One region of the Gottfriedia sp. NPDC057991 genome, then DNA from elsewhere that is predicted to be linked to it. Evidence: predicted binding sites of a transcription regulator. Region 1 holds the regulator's gene; each other region holds the start of a gene.
The links. Region 1 encodes LexA, which represses DNA repair genes until DNA is damaged. Its sites were predicted from a motif close to CGAACATATGTTCG; they were not measured.
Positions count from the first base shown of each region.

Region 1 (7,496 bases):
AACTATCAATTAAAGAAAATCGATGCATAGTTTGTGAATTGAATGGAAGTATAGTAGGTTTTATGATTTTTCATAAATTTTTCTTTGGCCATTTATTTATTGATTTAATAATTGTTTCACCAAACATGAGGAGGCTTGGTATAGCAAAAAATCTCATGAAATATGTTGAAGTTTTTTCAGAAAAGAAATTATTTTCATCTACAAATAGATCAAATATCCAAATGCAAAAAGTATTTCAATCTTTAGGATATATTGAAAGTGGATTTATCGATAATTTGGATGAAGGGGATCCTGAAATTATTTATGTTAAATTAATAGATTAAACGATATTTTCGGCATTTAATTTTTTGAAGAAGAATAAAAATAATTTTATTACCCCAAATATCAATAGCCACTTCCAAATACCCATCTTCAATACCAATTTAATCTCATCCGATTCTCAAACTTACTACCTTTTCATAGATTAATTTAAAAAGTGTAATCTTATTTACAATAAATACGAAAAAGTGTGTAAAAAGTCCTGATGGAATGATTAGTTTGTTACTTTAGGCTAATCAGTTTAAAAAAATTCTAAATACATTCTTCCTGTTATTCTATTTTTCAATACATGATGAATAGTAATAATATATAAATGCTCCAATTATATCATTACAAGGAGTGGAAATATGGATTTTAAAAGGGAATTCATCTTAAAAACAAAAGCAATATATAAAGATACTGTTACAGAAAATATGGCATACAGTAAGATGTGTGAAAAATTTGAATCTTATTTTGTAGATTTAAAGGAGTCTTTAAAAAAGGAAATCGAAGTTTCGAATGGTGAATTTGATATTATGATCGATAAAGATAGTGTGATTGAGGTCTTATTAAATGAAAGAGAGTTATTGATTACGATTGATGACTCTGGGGTAGTAGTTAGTATTAAATATTTTGATGAAGTGCAAAATGAACAGGTTGAAAATAAGATTGATATAATTGAATATGATGGTGGGGCGTATAAGAGTCAAGTATTTCAATCACCTATTACTAGAAATATAATTGATAATTATTTAGCAATTGCGTTTAGAGATGATTTAGAGAAGAGTTTTGAAAGTTATAGTGAATGATAAACTGATTAATTTAAACGTGATATGTTACAGGTATCTAATAGTAAGTCTAGAGCTTGGAAAATCCAAGCTCTTTTATTTTGTCTATCGTTCTTCCACTTGAAACCTTAAAACAGTTTTCAATTTATCAGGTTGAGTTTTTCTTGCATCAGAAATATAGATTTCTTTATGTGTTTTTTGAACTCTTTGTAGATGATTCTCTTTGCAGAACTCTTCCATTAATTTAAAAGTTCGTGGCTCGTCATCATAACTTCCGATATGCATCGTTTGAACACATAAGCCTTCTGTAATCGATTCAAATTTTACGTTTGCTAACAGTGGATTTTTCTTTTTTTGTTTAAGTTGATCTAAAATGATGTAGGTTAAATCTTCTGTAACAAAGTCAGGTTGTCTAATCATTAATTTATATAAAAGATGTTCTTTATTTAAATAGTCTAGTTTTCGACCTTCTTCATCTAAATCCCAAACCCCTTCAAGAGGGAAGACTGTGTAATCAATGTATCCTTCTGGAACAATGCCTTTTTTAGGCAACATTTTAATTGCATAAGCTAAAGAATAAAGCGCTTCGACATTTTCTTTAAATACTTCATTATTTGGATTGCCTTTGCCTTCAATCGTTATATATTTAAAGTTTGGTATTTTAATTTTACTAGGCTTACTTTTTGGTAAATAAATTTCTTTTAAACTTTTTCTCCACTCGAGTTTACTCACTAAAAAAACTCCCTTAAATTTATAAGTTAGTGTGGTTGATTTTGTTTTGACTATATGCTTGTTAAAAACAAAAAGCAATCACATAAATATGTCATTGCTCTCAAAAGGTTTAATGATATGTACGATAAACTCCTATTACTTTTCCTAAAATTGATACTTGTTTTAATAAAATTGGAAACAGGGCATCATTTTCAGGTTGAAGTCTAAAATGGTCGCTTTCTTTATAAAAGCGCTTTACTGTAGCTTCACTATCTTCAGTCATGGCAACAACAATTTCTCCATTTTCAGCAGTGAATTGTTTTTTAACGATTACAAGATCGCCATTCAAAATACCGGCATTGATCATACTTTCTCCTTCTACTCGTAACATAAAAACTTGTTCGTTAGATGGAGCGACAGATGTCGGTAAAGGAAAATATTCTTCTACGTTTTCGACTGCAGTAATTGGAATACCTGCAGTTACTTTACCGATTACAGGAATGTTAATAATATCGTTATGGATTTCAGAGTATGATGCTTGTACTTCATTCACAACCGTAGCTGTATCGCCAAGAATCTCGATTGCACGCGGTTTAGTAGGGTCTCTTCGAATATAGCCTTTTTGTTCTAGTCTCTCTAAATGACCATGTACTGTAGAGCTTGAAGCTAAACCAACAGCCTCAGCAATCTCTCGAACTGAAGGTGGATAACCTTTAATTTTTACTTCGTCTTTAATATAAGCTAAAATTTCTGCTTGCCTTTTCGATAGTTTGTTCATTCGAATTTCCCCCTTGCCTATAAAGTAGATAATACGTTCCTCTTTATTTTTTTCATTATATCATGATAGGATATGATATACAAACGTTAGTTCTATTTTTTATTAAAGTAGTTTTCGTGTTCGTATGGAGGGAACAGTTAATGAATGCAATAATTTACGCGAGAGTAAGTACAGCAAAGGATTCACAAGAAACATCATTAAATAGACAAATGAGTGAACTAACCGAATTAGGTGAGCGGATGGGAATGTGTATTCTAGAAACAATAGGCGAACAGGCCAGTGGATATGAAGTAGAAAGAGAAGGACTTTTCCAGTTGTTTCAAATTATAAAAGAGCACCAAGTTGATGCATTGTTAATACAAGATGAAACACGATTAGGTAGAGGGCATGCAAGAATCGCTTTATTGCATTTTTTAAAAAGGGAAGGGATAAAATTATTTACCTCTTCTCAAAATGGACAATTCCAATTAAGTGAAAGCGATGAAATGGTTTTAGAAATTTTAAGTATTGTAGAGGAATATCAACGGAAAATTCATAATATGAAAATAAAAAGAGGTATGAGAAAGGCGGTTGAAAACGGGTATAAGCCTCAAAAAAACTTAGAAGGTAGTGTAAATGCTGGTGGTAGAGATAAGATGGAATTACCGATTTCTGAAATTGTAAGATTACGTCAAAACGACCTAACATTTGAAGAAATTGCAGCTACCTTAAAAGGATTTGGTTATAACGTTTCTAAGGCAACCGTCAATAGAAGATATAATGAATATATGAAAGAAATCTCCAATATTGAAAGCTAATGCAATTTATTGTAAGATGAGATACATTGAATAGAATATCAGACTCTAACAAAAGATCGCTTTCTTCGTTGTATAGCCTGCTAAAGGCGGTGCACTTTACTCCGCACCTCATCAGACTTTTCGCAAAGAAAGACATCTATTTAATCATCTGATTATCAAAGTGATGGAACTAACAATGAATAGATAAGATACAAATAAAGGAGAGGTTACTAATGGTTACTAAAAAAACTTTAGATAGAATAAATGAATTATCAAAAAAGGCAAAAGAAGTAGGGTTAAGTCCTGAAGAGAAGGTTGAACAAGATCAATTAAGAAAAGAATATTTAGCAGATTTTCGTTCTCGTATGGTAGATGAATTAACTTCAATTAAAATTGTTGATGAAAAAGGGAACGATATTACACCTGCAAAGTTAAAATATGAAAAAGCAATGCGTAAAAAAAACTTACATTAAAAACGTTTTAACAATATAAAATTTTATATTTTGTAAATAATAACAGATAAAAGCAGAAGAATATTCTGCTTTTTTCTATTTCTTGGAAATAATTTGTTAAAAATGTCAAAACTAAGTGTTAGTTATTGTAATAAATCATGGTAAATTATATGATAATATTTGTGAATAAGCTAAAGGAGCGAAATTTATGTCTAATAATATTGAACAATTAGCAATTAATACGATTCGTACATTATCAATTGATGCAATCGAGAAATCAAATTCTGGTCACCCAGGAATGCCAATGGGCGCTGCACCGATGGCATATGCATTGTTTGCAAAATTTATGAATCATAACCCAAAAAATTCAAAATGGTTTAACAGAGACCGATTTGTGTTATCAGCAGGCCATGGTTCAATGTTACTATATAGCATGCTACATTTATCAGGCTACGAAGTATCAATTGAAGATATTAAAAACTTCCGTCAATGGGGAAGCAACACTCCAGGACATCCTGAATTTGGACATACACACGGTGTTGAAGCAACAACAGGTCCTCTAGGACAAGGTATTGCGATGGCTGTTGGGATGGCTTTAGCAGAGCGTCATTTAGCAGGTACATATAATAAAGAAGATTTAAATGTAGTTGACCACTTTACATACTCAATTTGTGGTGATGGTGATTTAATGGAAGGTGTTTCAGCAGAGGCAGCTTCATTAGCGGGACATTTACAATTAGGACGCTTAGTAGTTCTTTATGATTCAAATGATATTTCATTAGATGGAGAACTAAATCGTTCGTTCTCTGAAAGCGTAGAAGACCGCTTTAAAGCTTATGGATGGCAAGTAATTCGAGTAGAAGATGGTAATAACTTAGATGAAATTACTGCAGCGATCCAAAAAGCTCAAGAGGAATTATCAAAACCAACTTTAATTGAAGTGAAAACAACAATCGGTTACGGTTCTCCGAATAAATCTGGTAAATCAAAATCTCACGGTGAGCCATTAGGAAAAGAAGAAACGATTTTAACGAAACAAGCGTATGCTTGGGGTTATGAAAATGCATTCTATGTACCAGAAGAAGTGTATGCACATTTTAATAAAGTAATTGTTGAAGCTGGTGAAAAGAAAGAAGCTGAGTGGAATGCTACTTTTGCAAAATACGAAGAAAAATATCCTGAATTAGCAGCTCAATTAAAGAATGCGATTGAAGGTAAGATTACGGTAAATTTAGAAACAGCATTACCTAAATATGAAGTAGGTAAAAAAATTGCGTCTCGTTCATCTTCAGGTGAAGCAATTAACGCTATTGCAAACGTATTACCTAGTTTCTTTGGTGGGTCTGCTGACTTAGCTGGATCTAATAAAACGTATATGAATGGTAAAGGTGACTTTACGAGAGAAAGCTACGATGGGCGTAATATTTGGTTCGGTGTACGTGAATTTGCAATGGGTGCAGCATTAAATGGTATGGCTCTACATGGTGGAGTTCATGCGTTTGGCGCAACATTCTTTGTTTTCTCAGATTACTTAAAACCAGCAATTCGCTTAGCTGCTTTAATGAATTTACCAGTTACTTATGTATTTACACATGATAGTATCGCAGTTGGTGAAGACGGACCTACGCATGAACCAGTTGAGCAATTAGCAGCATTCAGATCAATGCCTAATCTTAATGTAATTCGTCCAGCAGATGGAAATGAAAGTTCAGCAGCATGGAAAGTGGCAGTAGAAGCTAAAGATGCACCTACAATGTTAGTATTGTCTCGTCAAGATTTACCAACTTTAGAGGGTACTACTACTGATATTTATAACAAAGTTTCAAAAGGCGCTTACGTTCTTTCTCCTGCGAAACAAGATAAAATTGATGTTGTATTAATTGCAGCAGGTAGTGAAGTACAATTAGCAGTTGGAGCACAAGAAAAATTAGCGGCAGAAGGAATTTCTGCATCAGTTGTTTCGATGCCGTCAATGGACTTATTTGAAAAGCAATCTGCTGAATATAAACAATCAGTATTACCAAAGGAAGTTACGAAACGAGTAGCAGTAGAAATGGGTTCTTCATTCGGCTGGCATAAATATGTAGGATTAGATGGAGAAGTAATTTCAATCGATACATTTGGTGCATCTGCTCCAGGTAACTTATTAATGGAGAAATTCGGATTTACTGTTGATCATGTCGTTTCAGCAGCAAAAAAAGTATTACAATAAAAGGTAAAGATGGGAAAAGTAGGGAAAGAATTTTAAATTCTTTTCCTATTTCCTAAACCTTTTTTCAATATAATGCTTTATTAAAGAGTTTTCGACAAAACTAGTTGATTTTCACTCCTTAAAAATGACAAATAATTTGAATGGAATTTTATATAATTTTCCTTACAGATAGTTGTTGGGAGTGGACAAGATATGAGGGAATATAAAATTTTTTTAATTCGAGAACCACTGTCTATAGAATTTTATGGAAAAGAGCATAAAATATATCAACTAGTATATGAGTATTATTATTCATCTATTGAACTAAGGAAAATAATCGAAAAACAATTAGAATATATAACAGAACCAATACCTTTATTCGAGCTACATACATTTATTCGCAAATTTGATTCTCAACAGATCTACTTTTATGAGGAAACTGGAGAGTATCTTCTCGAACTTGATGATGGTGCAAAAGCTCAGCTAAAACTTTATCCTCACGAACTTATTTTATATGCAGAAGGATCATTAGAGGCAGAAACAATATTCTTTGAGCTATTAAGAAAATTTCGTTCAACATTCATTGCAATTGATGTGAAGGATCAGCGATTTGGCTGGCTAAGACCTATCGCCTATCAAAAGTATATTTAAAACGATTAAATTGCAGTTTGCTCTTGTATAAACTGGTTAGTTTTAGTAAAATTGTTTCTAGATGATTTTAAGGAGGAAGCAATAAAATGTGGGTATACTTTCTAGTCGGCATCTTAGCATTAATTGCAGGTGTAGCGATTGGATTTTTCATAGCTCGTCAATATACAATGAACTACTTAAAGAAAAATCCACCAATTAATGAACAAATGTTAAAAGTAATGATGGCTCAAATGGGACAAAAACCTTCACAAAAGAAAATTAACCAAATGATGAAGGCTATGAACAACCAAACAAAATAATAAATCCTTTTAAAATATAAGGCTTTATGGCTTGTTTTGAAATAAATATTGAACATATTCTTTCTGGAAGAGGCTCTTTTAAGTGAATCCTACATCAAGAATTTGTAATTATTTAAATCATGAATCATTATACAATCTGAAACCACTTATTCTGTTGGAATTAACCAATGGGCGAGTGGTTTTTATGTTTTTAGAGAGAAAAATTTTTATGATTACCAAAAAAAGTTAGAGGGAAAAGTTAAAATAAAAAAACACCGACTTTCGCGAAAAGTTGGTGTTTTTTTATTTTTTTTCTTGAATTTTGCATTTAGAAGAATACTGCTTATCCTACAGTTTTTTATACAACATTCCAATACAGTACTTTGTTAAGAAATACTTATTCATTATTTAAGTGTAAATTCCTTAATCATTAATACTTAGTTAAGTTATTTTAGAACAAATATTTTTATACAAAACATATCAAAATCCATAAACAATTGACAAATACTTCAAAATAAAATCGTTTAATACGTCGATTTCTAACTAATTAACAAGTTATACGAAGGAGAAAGTC
Region 1 is NZ_JBHVQN010000006.1:170,279-177,774, forward strand. Features, by position in the region: gene ACFVR2_RS19705 (GNAT family N-acetyltransferase) at 1-323, shown strand, start outside; gene ACFVR2_RS19710 (hypothetical protein) at 666-1,106, shown strand; gene ACFVR2_RS19715 (GyrI-like domain-containing protein) at 1,191-1,817, opposite strand; gene lexA (transcriptional repressor LexA) at 1,927-2,574, opposite strand; gene ACFVR2_RS19725 (YneB family resolvase-like protein) at 2,715-3,371, shown strand; gene ACFVR2_RS19730 (DUF896 domain-containing protein) at 3,584-3,823, shown strand; gene tkt (transketolase) at 4,011-6,014, shown strand; gene sirA (sporulation inhibitor of replication protein SirA) at 6,207-6,644, shown strand; gene ACFVR2_RS19745 (YneF family protein) at 6,731-6,943, shown strand.

Region 2 (7,496 bases), on a different contig from region 1:
AAAAAGATATTAATTGTTAAACTAGAGTAGAATAATATTTTTAAAGGGAGGTTTTTAACGTGAAGGCAGAAGCGCGAAAATTATATAATCCACAAAGAGAAGAATTAAACAAGCCTTCTCGTAATCAATTTCCGCAAACTCAAAAAAGAAAAACAATAAGAATCCATCGAATCATTTTGACAATATTATTTTTGTCTTTCATTGTCGTGTCTGGAATATATATGTTTAGTCAAAACAAGATCGCTTCGGAAAAGCAACATGAACTTTCAACATTACATGTCGAACAAAAGAAAGTGGCTAAAACTGAAAAAGATTTAAACAGACAGATTAGACTATTAAATGATCCGGATTTCATAGCAAACTATGCTCGTGATCAATACATGTTCTCTAAAAAAGGAGAAACAATCATCATCGTGCCGAAATCGAAAGATGATATCAGCTCAAACTAACAACTAATTAAACTAAAAGATTCTCATATATGTGGGAATCTTTTTTCTAGATTCATTATAGAACTAATGTTCGTTTTATTCAAGTTTAAATTCGAACGTACGAACTTAAATAGGAAGAAGGGAATAGGGATTTTTAGTATCTTTTAAATGTTTCTCTTATAAACAGACTCATTCTCTTATCCTTTTGTTGTCTATTTAGTTCTAATTACCCATGATTTCTACAAAATTTTTACTATTCTGAAAAATGCATCTTTGATATAATTTAAATAAGCTTAAATAAGGAGGATTAACATGAAAAAGTTCATTTACGTTTTTGCTATTTTAATTGTACAAGTAATTTTGACGTTCCTTGTTAGTGTTCTCTCGGATTCATCGGCTAGTAATATTGCTATTATGGTAGGATTCGTTACGACGGTCTTCCTTTATTGGAAAACAGCTAAAAAAGTAAGTTATACTCCCCTGCAGCAGTATCAATGGTTGCGTGCTGCTGGATTAGAATTTAATGATTTACATAAAGATTTTCAAAGAAAAATTGCTATTAAAGCATCGTTAATTTATAGTTTTTCAGGTTTGGTTGTTACTTTGTATACATCACATATTTTATTATGAGGAATAGTCGAAAAAAAATGGACAAGCATGCTAATTGCTGTCCATTTTTTGTTTTTTATTCTGATTCATGTTGTAGGCGTTTAATACGTCTTCTATATGCAATTGATGAAACAAGAATACTTAATTCGTATATAACTAACAGTGGTAAGCTTGTCATCATATCAGATACAAAATCAGGCGGTGAAATTGCTGTTCCGATAATAATAAGGATAAAATATGCAAATCGTCGAGATTTTCTTAAAAATGCTGGTGATACGATTCCGATACTTGTTAAAAATAGTATTATGACTGGTAAATCAAAGAAAAACGCAAAAGGAACAACTAAGTTAAATAAGAAGCTAAAATAGCGTTCAGCTGTGAATGTAACTGTTACTAAGTCTTCTCCGATGTCCTGTAAAAATTTTAAAACGTTTGGAAAGATGAAATAATAGCCAAATGCTAATCCACAAACGAACAATATGAATAAAGCTGGTATGTAAAGCATTGTGCTTTTTCGTTCTTTTACATGCAAGGCTGGCTTTACAAACGCCCATATTTGGTAAGCTATGACAGGGATACTACACGCGATTGCGAACACTCCACCAATCATTAGATAAATCCAAAGGACATCACTTGGACCAAGCGCTAGAAGCTTTCCATGCAAATCTTGAACAAGGAAATTGAATATGGCTTTCGTATAATATAATCCAATCCCTAAAAAAATAACGAATGCAACAATAACTTTTATTATTCGATTTCGAAGCTCATCTAAATGGTCAATGACACTCATTTCTTTTTCTTGCATAATTTCCCCCAAAGCAAACTGTGAAAGTATTTTATTACACTTTAAAAAGTATAAAATGGCTAGCGATGTCGATTACCTGATGTAGTAGCCAATTCTAGGTATAAAGTGTAAGTGAAACTACGTCTTTAGTCTTCGCCTAAAAGGCTCGCAAATCGACTAGTTTTCTATAATATTGAGCTTCCTATATTTTGTCAGAAAAAAGAACAATCGTCAATGAATATAAAGACATTAATTATTCTTAAATTACCATCATTTGCTAATATATTCATATGAAAACTAACCTTATCCGACTATAATAAAAGTATGAGTATGAAGGATAAGGAAGGTATGTGTTTTGGATGGAAAAAGTCATGTAATAGTAGGATTATTTGCAACTGGTGTCACAATGTATGCAACAAAAAATGATTCTATGACCGTCCCACTTATAGTTGGTGCAATCAGTAGTTTGGCTCCTGATTTAGATCATCATAATAGTTCATTAACAAAAAAAGTTTCAATGCCGCTAAAAGTTCTTTTCAGCTTGTTATTTTTAGCAGTTACATTATTTATTGTTGTGAAAACGGGGAAGTTAATTTATTCTGGATCATGGATTTATGCAGTAGGTATTCTCATATTATTTATAGTTTGTGTTAGCTGGTTACGGAATTTAAAAACAATATTAATGTTAACAGGCATATTAATTGCGGTTATTGGTTGGTTTTTCTTTTATGGTTATTGGTCAATCTTTGCGCTTGGATTATTTGTCGCTGTTTCTTCGAGATTAAAGCATCGTGGACCAACTCATTCCCTTTACTTTTTAGCTTTTTGGTGTGGAATTTGTTATTTGCTGCAAAAAGACTTAATGATAAATGGATTATGGTTAGCTGGTACAGTCGGTTATTTTTCTCACCTATTAGCGGATCAGTTGTTTACAAAACAAAGTATTAAGTGGTTATAGACCTCTTTAATTATCACATTTTTTTATTAAAATAATCCATACTAAGAAAGATGTGATGATGAAAGAGGGGTCAATATTGAAAAAAATAAATTCTCTAATATCAATGTGGATTTTGTTTTTTATGCTTGCTTTGTCAATCCCGGTTGATGCAAGTAGTCATTCATATAGCCATCAACGTATTAAGGTGAATACTAATTCCTTTGTTTCTAGCAAACAACCATCAACGCATCTTGCAATTAGGAGATCGTATCGTTCTAATAGAAGTTATCGACCAACAGCACCTAGGTCTAGTTATCGATCTTATAGAAGTCCTGGAAGGAATTTTTTAGGGTATGCAGGTGCATTTGGGTTAGGCTCTCTTTTTGGCTCGATGCTAAACCCGTTTGGTGGCTACTATGGTGGTCAGCACTTTGGTTTTTCATTTTTTGGATTACTATTAGATTTTTTAGTAATAGTCGTGATTATTTGGTTTATTAAGAAAATCTTTCGTAGAAACCGATATTAATTTTCCCCTCGAGGTGACTTGTGAAAATCTATTTTGCTGAACAAGATGTTGCCAATGCAATTTGTGTATATGCGGCTGATTTAGAAGGAATACGCCCAGAAAGTGTGCAAATTGAGTTTCAATTTGATGAAGATGCTGGGGTAAGCTGTCAAGTTTCGGCCAATCATCGGAACGTATTGTATGATGAGCAACAAATATCAGACGCAATTGGTTTTTACTTAGAAGAGATTCATCGTTTTTCATCCTATGCAATGGAAATCATTATTGGTTTTGATGAAGAAGATGGAATTACGAGTGAAATATCATTTATCTATTCATAAAACCCGAGAGAGAACTAGACGTTCTTTCTCGGGTTTTTTCGATTGCTTAGGCATAATTCGATACGTATTCGTAAACAATATCTTGTACTAATTCATATAATTCACGATCATCATTTAATTGTTCGGTAACGATTTGATCGTACAGTTTATCTAGCATATCAGCTGTAATCCACTGTTCGTGTTCTCCTCTATATTGCATTAACGCTCGTTTAATCATCTGCTTTACAAACTGTCCATCCACTTTTAGTTTCCTCCCTTAAGCTAATTTTAGTATAGCTAAAATTTTGTATTGTTCCTAATGAAAAAATTTTATTGAAATCGAACGTATATTCGTTTAATATATGTTTATAATAAAAATAAGAACATTAGTTCTGCTATTTTTTGGAAAATCGGAGTGATATGTATGAGCATTTGTTATGAAGAGTTACCACATCATCGGATATTATGCATCGATATGAAGAGCTTTTATGCAAGTTGTTCTGCGGTCATGCTCGAATTAGATCCATTAGAATGTTATTTAGCAGTTGTTGGAGATGTGGAGAGAGAAGGAAGTATCGTACTTGCAGCTTCCCCACGATTAAAAAAGGAATTTGGGATTAAAACAGGATCAAGGGTTTTTGAAATACCAAAAGATCCGCGAATTAAAATTGTAAATCCTTCAATGTCAAAATATCTAGAAATCTCAACAAACATAGTAAAGTTATTAAATGAATTTGCACCCTTAGAGGATTTACATGTATACAGTGTTGATGAATGTTTTTTAAAGGTGGATGGAGTGAAGAGATTATGGGGTGATGCATGGGAGATTGCCGAAAAAATTCGTACTGAGATTATGGCGCGATTTCAATTACCTTGTTCGATTGGGATTGGACCGAACATGCTTTTGTCGAAGCTCTGCTTAGATTTAGAAGGAAAAAAAGATGGGATAGCGGAGTGGACATATGAGGATGTAGAAAAAAAACTATGGCAGGTGAGTCCTCTTAGTGAAATGTGGGGAATTGGTAAAAGAACCGAACGAACTTTAAATACAATGGGTATTTTTACAGTAGGACAGCTAGCCAAATATCCTCTTCATTTGCTGGAGAAGAAATTCGGAGTGATGGGAAATCAACTATATCATCATGCGTGGGGAGTAGATTTGTCTGAGCTAGGTGCGCCAATAATGAATGGACAGATTAGTTTTGGTAAAAGCCAAATATTAATGAGAGATTATACGAAAGTCGAAGAAATTAAGTTTGTTATTCGTGAAATGTGTGAAGAGGTTGCACGTCGAACTCGTAATGCTAAGAAGGCAGGACGTACGATTACATTAGGAATTGGATATAGTCGTGAAGAATTCGGCGGAGGATTTTCCCATGCTTTTACAATGGATGAACCTACAAATATTACTTCGGATTTGTATGAAATCTGTACAAAATTATTTGATCGATATTATGAAGGGAAGACAGTTCGGCAAATTCTCATTTCTCTTTCGAATATTGTAAGTGACGAAATCATGCAGTTAAATTTGTTTGACCAGAAAAAACCTCAAAAGCGTAACTTAGGATATGTGATGGACGCAGTCCGAAAAAAATACGGATCATCTTCGCTCCTCTGGGCTGTTTCTTATGCGGAAGGAGGAACAGCACTTGCCCGAAGCAAGCTAGTAGGTGGACATAAAGGGTGAACCACTCCCACCACATAGCTAACGCTTGAAGTGGGGGCTTCTCGATTCCATGACGAAAGCAACCTTTCATCTCCACGAGCGTTACTTTCCACAGTTCCTGCGGTAGATGTCCAACGAATGGAGGTTCTTTCGTTACCTTAGTTATTTTACGAGTGGAAGGGTGACGGGCTTGGTTTTCGCACTATGTCTTATTTGTCCACTCAACCTTATATAACTACTTATCAAAGAGCAATTCATAAGAAAATCATAGCATATAACCATATGTTTTTTCTGTCGAAAAAAGGCAATTCATCTCCCACCTACCGTTGGACTAAAGTCCTTCACACGCTTGAGGAAGGAGACTTCTTGCCTGATTATGTTAAAAAATTTCCTTTTGACCTTTTCCGCCCTGCAAGTGAAAGCCACTAGTTCTACCTAAGGTAAAAAGAGAAGAAAAGGAGAAGAATGCCGATGATTCGTGACCGTGGCACGATTAAATGGACGTCAATGATGTTACCAGAACATGTAAAAATGCTTCGTGATTGGAAAGTATCACAAAATTATGAACAACAAAAAGATGTAGATGAACAACTATTAGAGGAAATGAACCGTCATCTTCAACAGGCAATTCACGAAGATGAAAGTGTACAAATTACTTATTATAAAGATCACTATCACCATAATGTAAAAGGAAAAATAGGGAAAATTAATTTACACCAAAATAGGCTATCCATTTATGAAGAACAAGCTGGATATATGGAGCTGTTATTAAGTGATATTGTAGACGTGAAAATTGGATTTTGAAAATCAAAAAAAAATAATGAACCATTAACGAAAACTCCCCCTTTTTTAAGTACATATACATCGAAAGGGGGAGTTGAAAATGGCACAAATTGCTACTCAACAACTAACATTGTATGTAAATTTACATGCAGGAAAAGATGCACAAGGAAAAATCATTATCAAAAGGAAGGCATATAAAAATGTCCGAGTTGATGTTGATTTAGTGAAGCTAAGTGAAATTGGCAATGCTTTAGCATCATTGCAAGATCTACCATTAGTAGAGCTAGAAGTATTAAGCAATGGACTACTTTTAAACAGTCTATAAAAAAGGAGGAAAGCGATATGATTCAAACATTAGAACTTAAATTTTTAAATGAAAACGAAAAGGTCGTTACGCTAACAGTAGACAATCCAACCATTCCAGTTAATCCAACATTAATCAATCAAGTAATGGATAAAATTGTAGTAAACAACGTATTCACTTCTACAAGTGGAATTGTCGTAGCAAAACAAGGAGCACGCTTGGTTGGTAAAGAGATTATTGAGATAGAGTTATAGGATTTATTAAGGTTAGAAAATGAGTTTTGTAGGCAGTCAGTCCAAAGACCTTCTGAAATTGCAGAAGGTCTTTTATAGTGTGAAATATACATGAGTCAATACCGGAATACTGTGAACGCTTCTATTTATTTGATAAAAGTGTGAATTTAGCTGATGTAAAATTAATTAGCAAACTGATACAAGAGATATGAATGCGATCAAGAATCAATATAAGAAACTTGCTAAAAAATATCACCCAGATTTAAACAAAGGAACAGAAGAACTAATGACAAATATTAATGTCGCATATGAAGAGTTATGTGATCTTATGAAAGTTGCTGTTTAACAAGCAAAAAGCAAATGGCTTGAAGAATTGAAAGAAAGAAATTTATGAGGACTGCCAATATCGGCGATCCTTTTCGTTCTTTATTAAGAAAAACGATAATTTTTTAATAAAATAGATGTTAAAATAATATTAATAGATTTATAGATTGGAGAGGATGGTAATGGTAATTCTTTCACTACTTGGTATTGCGGCTCTTATTATCGCAGTTCTTGTTATAATGGGGCAAGCTGATAGGAGCGAGTTACAACAATTTAAGGTAAATAATCCAGAATTATATATTAAATACAAAGGGGCCCACGATGCTTATCCTGGTGATTATTCAGGAGTAGTCATAACAAGGGATATAGCGGAAAAAAGATTGTTACCAGATGAAAAAGTGATCCATTCTTATTTTATCGCACGAATAGATGGATACGATGCAAATCTCTATCTTGTAACAAATAAAAGAACACTTCACATAGGTAGTAAATTAACCAAAACTAAAATGAAAACAATACCACATAATAAGATAGAAAATATCGAAGTAAACTCAGGTACGCTTTCAACTGAACTTGTAATTGAATCAAAAGAAGAAAATATAA
Region 2 is NZ_JBHVQN010000001.1:816,920-824,415, forward strand. Features, by position in the region: gene ACFVR2_RS04070 (FtsB family cell division protein) at 60-449, shown strand; gene ACFVR2_RS04075 (hypothetical protein) at 741-1,058, shown strand; gene tatC (twin-arginine translocase subunit TatC) at 1,114-1,842, opposite strand; gene ACFVR2_RS04085 (metal-dependent hydrolase) at 2,177-2,779, shown strand; gene ACFVR2_RS04090 (hypothetical protein) at 2,856-3,284, shown strand; gene ACFVR2_RS04095 (DUF2653 family protein) at 3,305-3,604, shown strand; gene ACFVR2_RS04100 (YqzH family protein) at 3,651-3,845, opposite strand; gene ACFVR2_RS04105 (Y-family DNA polymerase) at 4,008-5,270, shown strand; gene ACFVR2_RS04110 (YolD-like family protein) at 5,721-6,053, shown strand; gene ACFVR2_RS04115 (DUF1659 domain-containing protein) at 6,133-6,357, shown strand; gene ACFVR2_RS04120 (DUF2922 domain-containing protein) at 6,375-6,590, shown strand; gene ACFVR2_RS04125 (DnaJ domain-containing protein) at 6,778-6,915, shown strand; gene ACFVR2_RS04130 (PH domain-containing protein) at 7,076-7,496, shown strand, end outside.
Region 2: a site for LexA is predicted at 3,924-3,937, ahead of ACFVR2_RS04100 (YqzH family protein). Genes of this name have one in related genera too.

Region 3 (7,496 bases), on a different contig from region 1:
GGTAAGTTTCTAGATCCTCTTGCTGATAAATTACTTGTTTCTTCAGCCTTAATTATCTTAACTGATTTTCATTATGTTCCTGCGTGGATTACGATTGTCATTATAAGTAGAGAGTTTGCTGTAACTGGTTTACGAATGATTTTAGCTGGCTCTGGAGAAGTACATGCTGCTGCAATGCTAGGTAAAATTAAGACTTGGGCTCAAATAGTCGCGATTTCTGCATATTTTTTACATGACTTCCCATTGAATTTCTTACCATTTTCGATTGCAGATGTATCACTTTGGGTCGCATTATTCTTTACAGTATATTCTGGTTGGGATTATTTTTATAAAAATAGAGATGTTCTTCTTAAATCAATGTAATTAATAATATAGGGGGAAATGATATGAAGCGTGCTGAAATTATCGCAGTAGGTACTGAGCTACTTTTAGGTCAAATTGCAAATACAAATGCTCAATTTATAGCTAAACATTTATCTGCATTAGGATATCACCATCATTTCCAAACAGTTGTAGGAGACAATTCCGAACGACTTAAAAGTGCATTAGAAATTGCTTCATCAAGAAGTGATTTAATCATCTTAACTGGTGGACTTGGACCAACAAAGGATGATTTAACGAAAGAAGTTGTCGCAGAATTTGTTCAAGAGTCACTTGTTTATCATGATCAATCACTAGAGTATATTGAACAATATTTTATTAAAGTAAATCGACCAATGACTGAAAATAATAAAAAACAAGCATTAGTCATTAATAATGCACATGTTTTATTGAATAAAAACGGTATGGCACCTGGAATGTTTTATGAAGCGAAAGATAAACAATTTGTATTATTACCAGGACCACCTAAAGAAATGATTCCGATGGTTGAGAAAGAACTAATTCCTTATTTTTTAAAAGGAAAGGAAGCAAGTACGATTATTTCGAAAGAGCTTAAGTTTTTTGGCATAGGGGAATCGATTTTAGAAACTGAAATTCTTGATTTACTTGAAAATCAATCAAATCCAACAATTGCTCCTTTAGCGAGTGAGGGAGAAGTAATGCTTCGAGTTACTGCAAGTGCTAGTAATCAACAAGAGGCAGAAAAACTAATCGGACAAGCTGAAGAAAAAATACGTGAGCGTGTTGGGCAGTTTATATATGGTACAAATAATGAAAACTTATTTACAGTTTTATCAAGTAAGCTAAAAGATTTTAAGCTGACTATTTCTGCTGCTGAAAGTTTAACTGGAGGTTTATTCAGTAAAAGAGTGACAGATATTCCTGGTAACTCGTCCATTTTTAAAGGTAGTGTTGTTTGTTATTCTAATGAAATGAAACAAAAACTTTTAAATGTGCCATCAGACATTCTTAATAAGAATGGTGCAGTCAGTGCAGAGTGTGCAAAATCACTAGTTGAAAATATTCAAAGATTAACAGGAAGTAATATTTCAATTAGTTTTACTGGTGAAGCAGGACCGTCTACATTAGAAGATGTGCCGGTAGGGAAAGTATTTATCGGTATAAAAATTGGTGATTCTGATTCAATTGTAAAAGAGTTTCAATTCAGTGGCACTAGAGAACAAATAAGATTATCAAGTGTCAAAAATGGCGCGAACTTGTTGATTAAATTAATTAATTCAAGTTTTGAAAGTCAAGACTTATAAAATGAAATAGAATATTTTATAATATAAAAGCTCGGTTAACTTAGCCGAGTTTTTTAATTTTATAGTTTCGATATTCATAAAAATCTAGTTTTATAGACCGAAAAATACGAAACAAGCGTTTCTATTCTTTAAAAATTAAGTTTAAATACGAAAAATATCGAATAAACGTTCTATTATTTTGTTGGCAAACGAACAAAAAACAGTTATTATATAGTTAAGAGATAAATATGTCCTGTAGGAGGAATCTAAATGAGTGATCGTCAAGCTGCATTAGATATGGCTTTAAAACAAATCGAAAAACAATTCGGTAAAGGTTCAATAATGAAACTTGGAGAACAAACTGACCGCCAAATTTCAACTATTTCTAGTGGATCGTTAGCACTAGATGTAGCATTAGGTGTAGGTGGATATCCAAGAGGTCGAATTATCGAAGTATATGGTCCTGAAAGTTCAGGTAAAACAACTGTAGCATTACATGCAATCGCTGAAGTTCAAGCAAATGGAGGACAAGCGGCGTTTATAGATGCTGAGCATGCATTAGATCCGGTTTATGCTCAAAAATTAGGTGTAAATATTGATGAGTTATTATTATCTCAACCAGATACAGGTGAACAAGCACTTGAAATCGCTGAAGCATTAGTACGTAGTGGTGCAATTGATATTATCGTAATTGATTCAGTAGCTGCACTAGTTCCAAAAGCTGAAATTGAAGGTGACATGGGTGATGCTCACGTAGGTCTACAAGCACGATTAATGTCTCAAGCATTACGTAAACTTTCTGGTGCAATTAACAAGTCAAAAACGATCGCATTCTTCATTAACCAAATTCGTGAAAAAGTTGGGGTTATGTTTGGTAATCCTGAAACGACTCCAGGTGGACGTGCGTTAAAATTCTATTCTACAATTCGTTTAGAAGTACGTCGTGCTGAACAATTAAAACAAGGTAATGATATTGTGGGTAACAAAACAAAGATTAAAGTAGTTAAAAATAAAGTAGCACCACCATTTAGACAAGCAGAAGTAGACATTATGTATGGAGAAGGTATTTCTAAAGAAGGAGAAATTCTTGATATTGGATCTGATTTAGATATCGTTCTTAAGAGTGGAGCATGGTATTCTTACAATGAAGAGCGTCTTGGTCAAGGCCGTGAGAATGCTAAGCAATTCTTAAAAGAAAATAAAGAAATACGTGATACGATTAAAGAATCGATCCGTCTTCACCATGGTTTAGATAACCCTGTTACTGTAACAGAAACAGATGACGAAGAACAATTCTCTTTATTAAAAGAGTAATCATAGTTTAGTTTAAAACAGCAAAAAATGTGGGCGCTTATTAAAAGTGCCTACATTTTTTTTATTTTTAATTTCTTATTTCTTTGATTTTCTAAAAAGCAGTATTCATTGAGATTCAAATGGTTTTAAATGAAATATAGATAATAATTTCACGAAAATGAAAGAGTAGATTCAAATGGAAGGATTAACGACTCCTATAGGCAATGCGGAGCGAGCCCATAAGAACGACTATGAAGAGGAATATCAAGTCACTCATAGTATGTAGGTGTCCTGCATTGGAATCAGTCATATTTTTATGATCAGGACTTATCAAAAAAGCAGACAATAACTATATTCTTTTATATTTATAAGTAGTACTTCATATATGAAAAATTCTATCAATTTACTTACTAATCAGATCTTAATAAAAAATTTAATGAATAAAATTTAGATTCTAATGTATGAAATCTAGTAAAAATGTAATAAATATTGATAAATCAAGTAAGTAAGCGATTTACAAGGCTTGACATCATTTGGTAAGAGATTTAATATTTAAGTGTATATTCTAAAAAAATATTACTATTTTGTGAAAAATTGAATTGAAGTGTGCTGTATGTTGATGCAATTATTTATACAATATAACAGCCGACAAAAATGAAACTAACTAAATAGCAAGAGGAGGTGAAATCATGGGTGCAAATACTATAATTTTGATCATCTTCGCATTGCTTGCCACATTCGGAGTCGGTTATGCTGTCGGATTTTTTGTCCGTAAGTCCATTGCAGAAGCTAAAATAAATGGCGCAACTAATCATGCAAATCAAATTATTGAAGATGCAAAACGTGATTCAGAAACAATTAAAAAAGAAGCTTTATTGGAAGCAAAGGACGAAATTTTCAATATTCGTACAAATGCAGAAAACGAAATTCGAGACCGTCGTAGTGAACTACAAAAGTCAGAAAATCGTCTGATGCAAAAAGAAGAGAACTTAGATCGTAAAGATGATGGACTTTCAAAACGTGAGTCTGTTCTTGAAAGAAAAGAGGAATCTCTTGTTTTAAAACAACAGCAGATAGAAGAAATGGAAAGCAAGATAGAAGCATTAATTGCTGCTCAACAAGAAGAGTTAGAGAGAATTTCTAGCTTAAATCGTGAAGAAGCAAGACAATTAATACTTACTAAAGTCGAAAATGAATTATCCCATGAAACAGCAATACTAGTAAAAGAAACAGAAGCTCGAGCAAAAGAAGAAGCAGATAAGAAAGCAAAAGATATTTTATCATTAGCAATCCAGCGATGTGCTGCAGATCATGTTGCTGAAACAACTGTTTCAGTTGTAAATCTTCCAAATGATGAAATGAAAGGTCGTATTATTGGCCGTGAAGGACGAAATATACGTACTTTAGAAACGTTAACTGGTATAGATTTAATTATTGATGATACGCCTGAAGCTGTAATATTATCAGGTTTTGATCCAATTCGTCGTGAAACTGCACGAATTGCACTAGATAAATTAGTACAAGATGGTCGAATCCATCCTGCACGAATTGAAGAAATGGTTGAAAAATCAAGACGAGAAGTAGATGAGTACATACGTGAAGTCGGTGAACAAACTACTTTTGAAGTTGGTGTTCATGGAATTCACCCTGACTTAATTAAAATATTAGGTCGTCTGAAATTTAGAACTAGTTATGGTCAAAATGTGTTAAAGCATTCGATGGAAGTAGCGAACCTAGCTGGTCTTATGGCTGCTGAACTTGGTGAGGATACAAAACTTGCAAAACGTGCAGGTTTACTTCACGATATTGGTAAAGCAATTGACCATGAGGTAGAAGGAAGTCACGTTGAAATCGGTGTCGAATTAGCAACGAAATATAAAGAACATCCAGTAGTTATCAATAGTATTGCATCTCATCATGGAGATGCTGCGCCAACTTCAATTATTGCGGTTCTTGTAGCTGCTGCAGATGCATTATCTGCTGCTAGACCAGGAGCACGTAGCGAAACATTAGAAAACTATATCCGTCGTTTAGAAAAACTTGAAGAGATTTCTGAATCATACGAAGGTGTAGAAAAATCATTCGCTATTCAAGCAGGTCGTGAAGTACGCATTATGGTAAAACCAGATACAATTGATGATTTACAAGCTCATAGATTAGCGAGAGATATTAGAAAACGTATTGAAGATGAACTGGATTATCCAGGTCATATAAAAGTTACGGTTATTCGTGAAACTCGAGCTGTCGAGTATGCAAAATAAAGTGGTATATGCCACTTTATTTTCTTTTTTGTAACAAAATAAAGTAATTTTAAAAATAGCTCCAACTAAATACATATCTGAAATGAATCTTAGTTGAATGGCATAGATGAAAGATTCAGATTGTGCTAGTAATGGGGCTATTCGTATTTTTGGGTAATCTAAAAGTAAAATCAGTGCTGTGAATTAACAGTGGCAAGTTGGAAGGATGTAACGAAATGAGAATAATGTTTATAGGCGATGTAGTTGGTTCAAATGGTAGGACAATGGTAAAGGCTAATATTCAAGCTTTAAAAAGGAAATATAATCCATCAGTAACAATTATAAATGGTGAAAATGCAGCGCATGGTAAAGGAATAACGGAAAATATTTACCGAGAATTTTTAGAATTAGGCGCTCAAGCAGTAACACTTGGTAACCATGCATGGGATAAAAAGGATATTTTTGAATTTATTGATCAAGCAAAATACTTAGTTAGACCAGCTAATTTCCCTGAAGGTACACCTGGTAATGGATTAGTATTTTTAAATTTTAATGATGTTGAAATAGCTGTGATAAATTTACAAGGTAGAACATTTTTACCACCACTTGATTGTCCTTTTAAAAAAGCTGATGAGCTAATAAAAATCGCTAAAAAACGAACAAACATCATTTTTGTTGATTTTCATGCTGAAGCAACAAGTGAAAAAATTGCTATGGGCTGGTATTTGGATGGAAGAGTAACAGCGGTTGTTGGTACACATACACATGTCCAAACGGCTGATGAGCGAGTTTTACCTGCTGGTACAGCATTTATTACGGATGTTGGAATGACTGGTCCATATGATGGGATTCTAGGCGTTACAAAAGAAGCTGTTATTAAAAAATTCTTAACGAACTTACCAGTGAGATTCGAAGTAGATGAAGGTAGAGGTCAGCTAAGTGGTGTGATCATCGAATTAGACAAACAAACTGGTCTAGCAAAATCGATAAAAAGAATACAAATAAATGATGATCATCAAGAGCTATAACATCAATTAAAAGAATTGTGAAAATTTTTAAAAAACTTTTAAATATTTGCAGGAATAACTTCTTGTTATCGAGAATAGTTTTTATTGTACACAATAATAGCTTTGTAAGTACAAGGAGGATCAGGAATGGAAATATTAAAAGTTTCAGCAAAGTCAAACCCTAATTCTGTAGCAGGAGCACTTGCAGGTGTATTGAGAGAGCGTGGTACAGCGGAAATTCAAGCAATTGGTGCTGGCGCGTTAAACCAAGCTGTAAAAGCAGTTGCAATTGCAAGAGGATTCGTAGCACCAAGTGGTGTAGACCTTATTTGTATCCCTGCATTTACAGATATTCAAATCGATGGGGAAGAGCGTACAGCGATTAAATTAATCGTAGAGCCTCGTTAATAATAACAACCTGTTAGCTTAAAGCGACAGGTTGTTTTATTTTTAATTAAAGAAAGATTAAGTAATAGCGAGTAAGATTACGCAAATTTGTAATTAAAAAGTGGAGCAAACACTTTAGCTCCGACTTAAAGCTCGTCAGTCGACGAGTTTTTTTGTGTATAAATATTACTTTTATTATTGAATTTATTAATATGATACACTAATTTCAATAATCAAAAAAATGGAAGGGTGTTCATTTATGAAAGTTTTTGATGCTCATTGTGATGTATTGATGAAATTACTAGAAAAGCCATCGATCAATTTTGAAAATGATGATTCACTACAAGTTTCAGTTAATCGATTAAAACAAGGGAATAGTAAAATACAGTGTTATGCTATTTATATCCCCGAAAATGTACATAAACTAATCAAATTTGATGCAGCTCTTCAATGTGTCACGCTTTTTTATGAAAAAGTAGCAACAAAAAATAATAATATTAAAGTTATTCGAACAAAAGAAGATGAAGTTGGATTAAAAAGTCACGAAATGGGTGCTATTTTGACGCTAGAGGGCTGTGACGCACTTTTAGGTGATATTAATCGACTAAAGATATTACATCGTCTAGGCGTACGTAGTGTCGGTTTAGTATGGAATTTTGCTAATGAAGCTGCAGATGGAATTCTTGAAGAAAGAAATGGGGGTTTAACTAATTTTGGAAGAAGTGTAGTTCAATACTTAAATGAGCATAATATGTGGTGTGATCTTTCTCATTGTACTGAAGCTGCGTTTTGGGATGCATTTGAACAAGCAAAATATCCAACTGCGACTCATTCAAATGCTAAAGCAATTTGTAAACATCCAAGAAATTTAAATGATGAACAACTAAAGGCTATGTTTAATAGAGGAGCAATTGTAGGGATTAATTTCTATCCTACTTTTTTAG
Region 3 is NZ_JBHVQN010000002.1:805,654-813,149, forward strand. Features, by position in the region: gene pgsA (CDP-diacylglycerol--glycerol-3-phosphate 3-phosphatidyltransferase) at 1-363, shown strand, start outside; gene ACFVR2_RS11330 (competence/damage-inducible protein A) at 387-1,646, shown strand; gene recA (recombinase RecA) at 1,896-2,939, shown strand; gene rny (ribonuclease Y) at 3,608-5,179, shown strand; gene ACFVR2_RS11345 (TIGR00282 family metallophosphoesterase) at 5,395-6,186, shown strand; gene spoVS (stage V sporulation protein SpoVS) at 6,313-6,573, shown strand; gene ACFVR2_RS11355 (dipeptidase) at 6,812-7,496, shown strand, end outside.
Region 3: a site for LexA is predicted at 1,805-1,818, ahead of recA (recombinase RecA). Genes of this name have one in related genera too.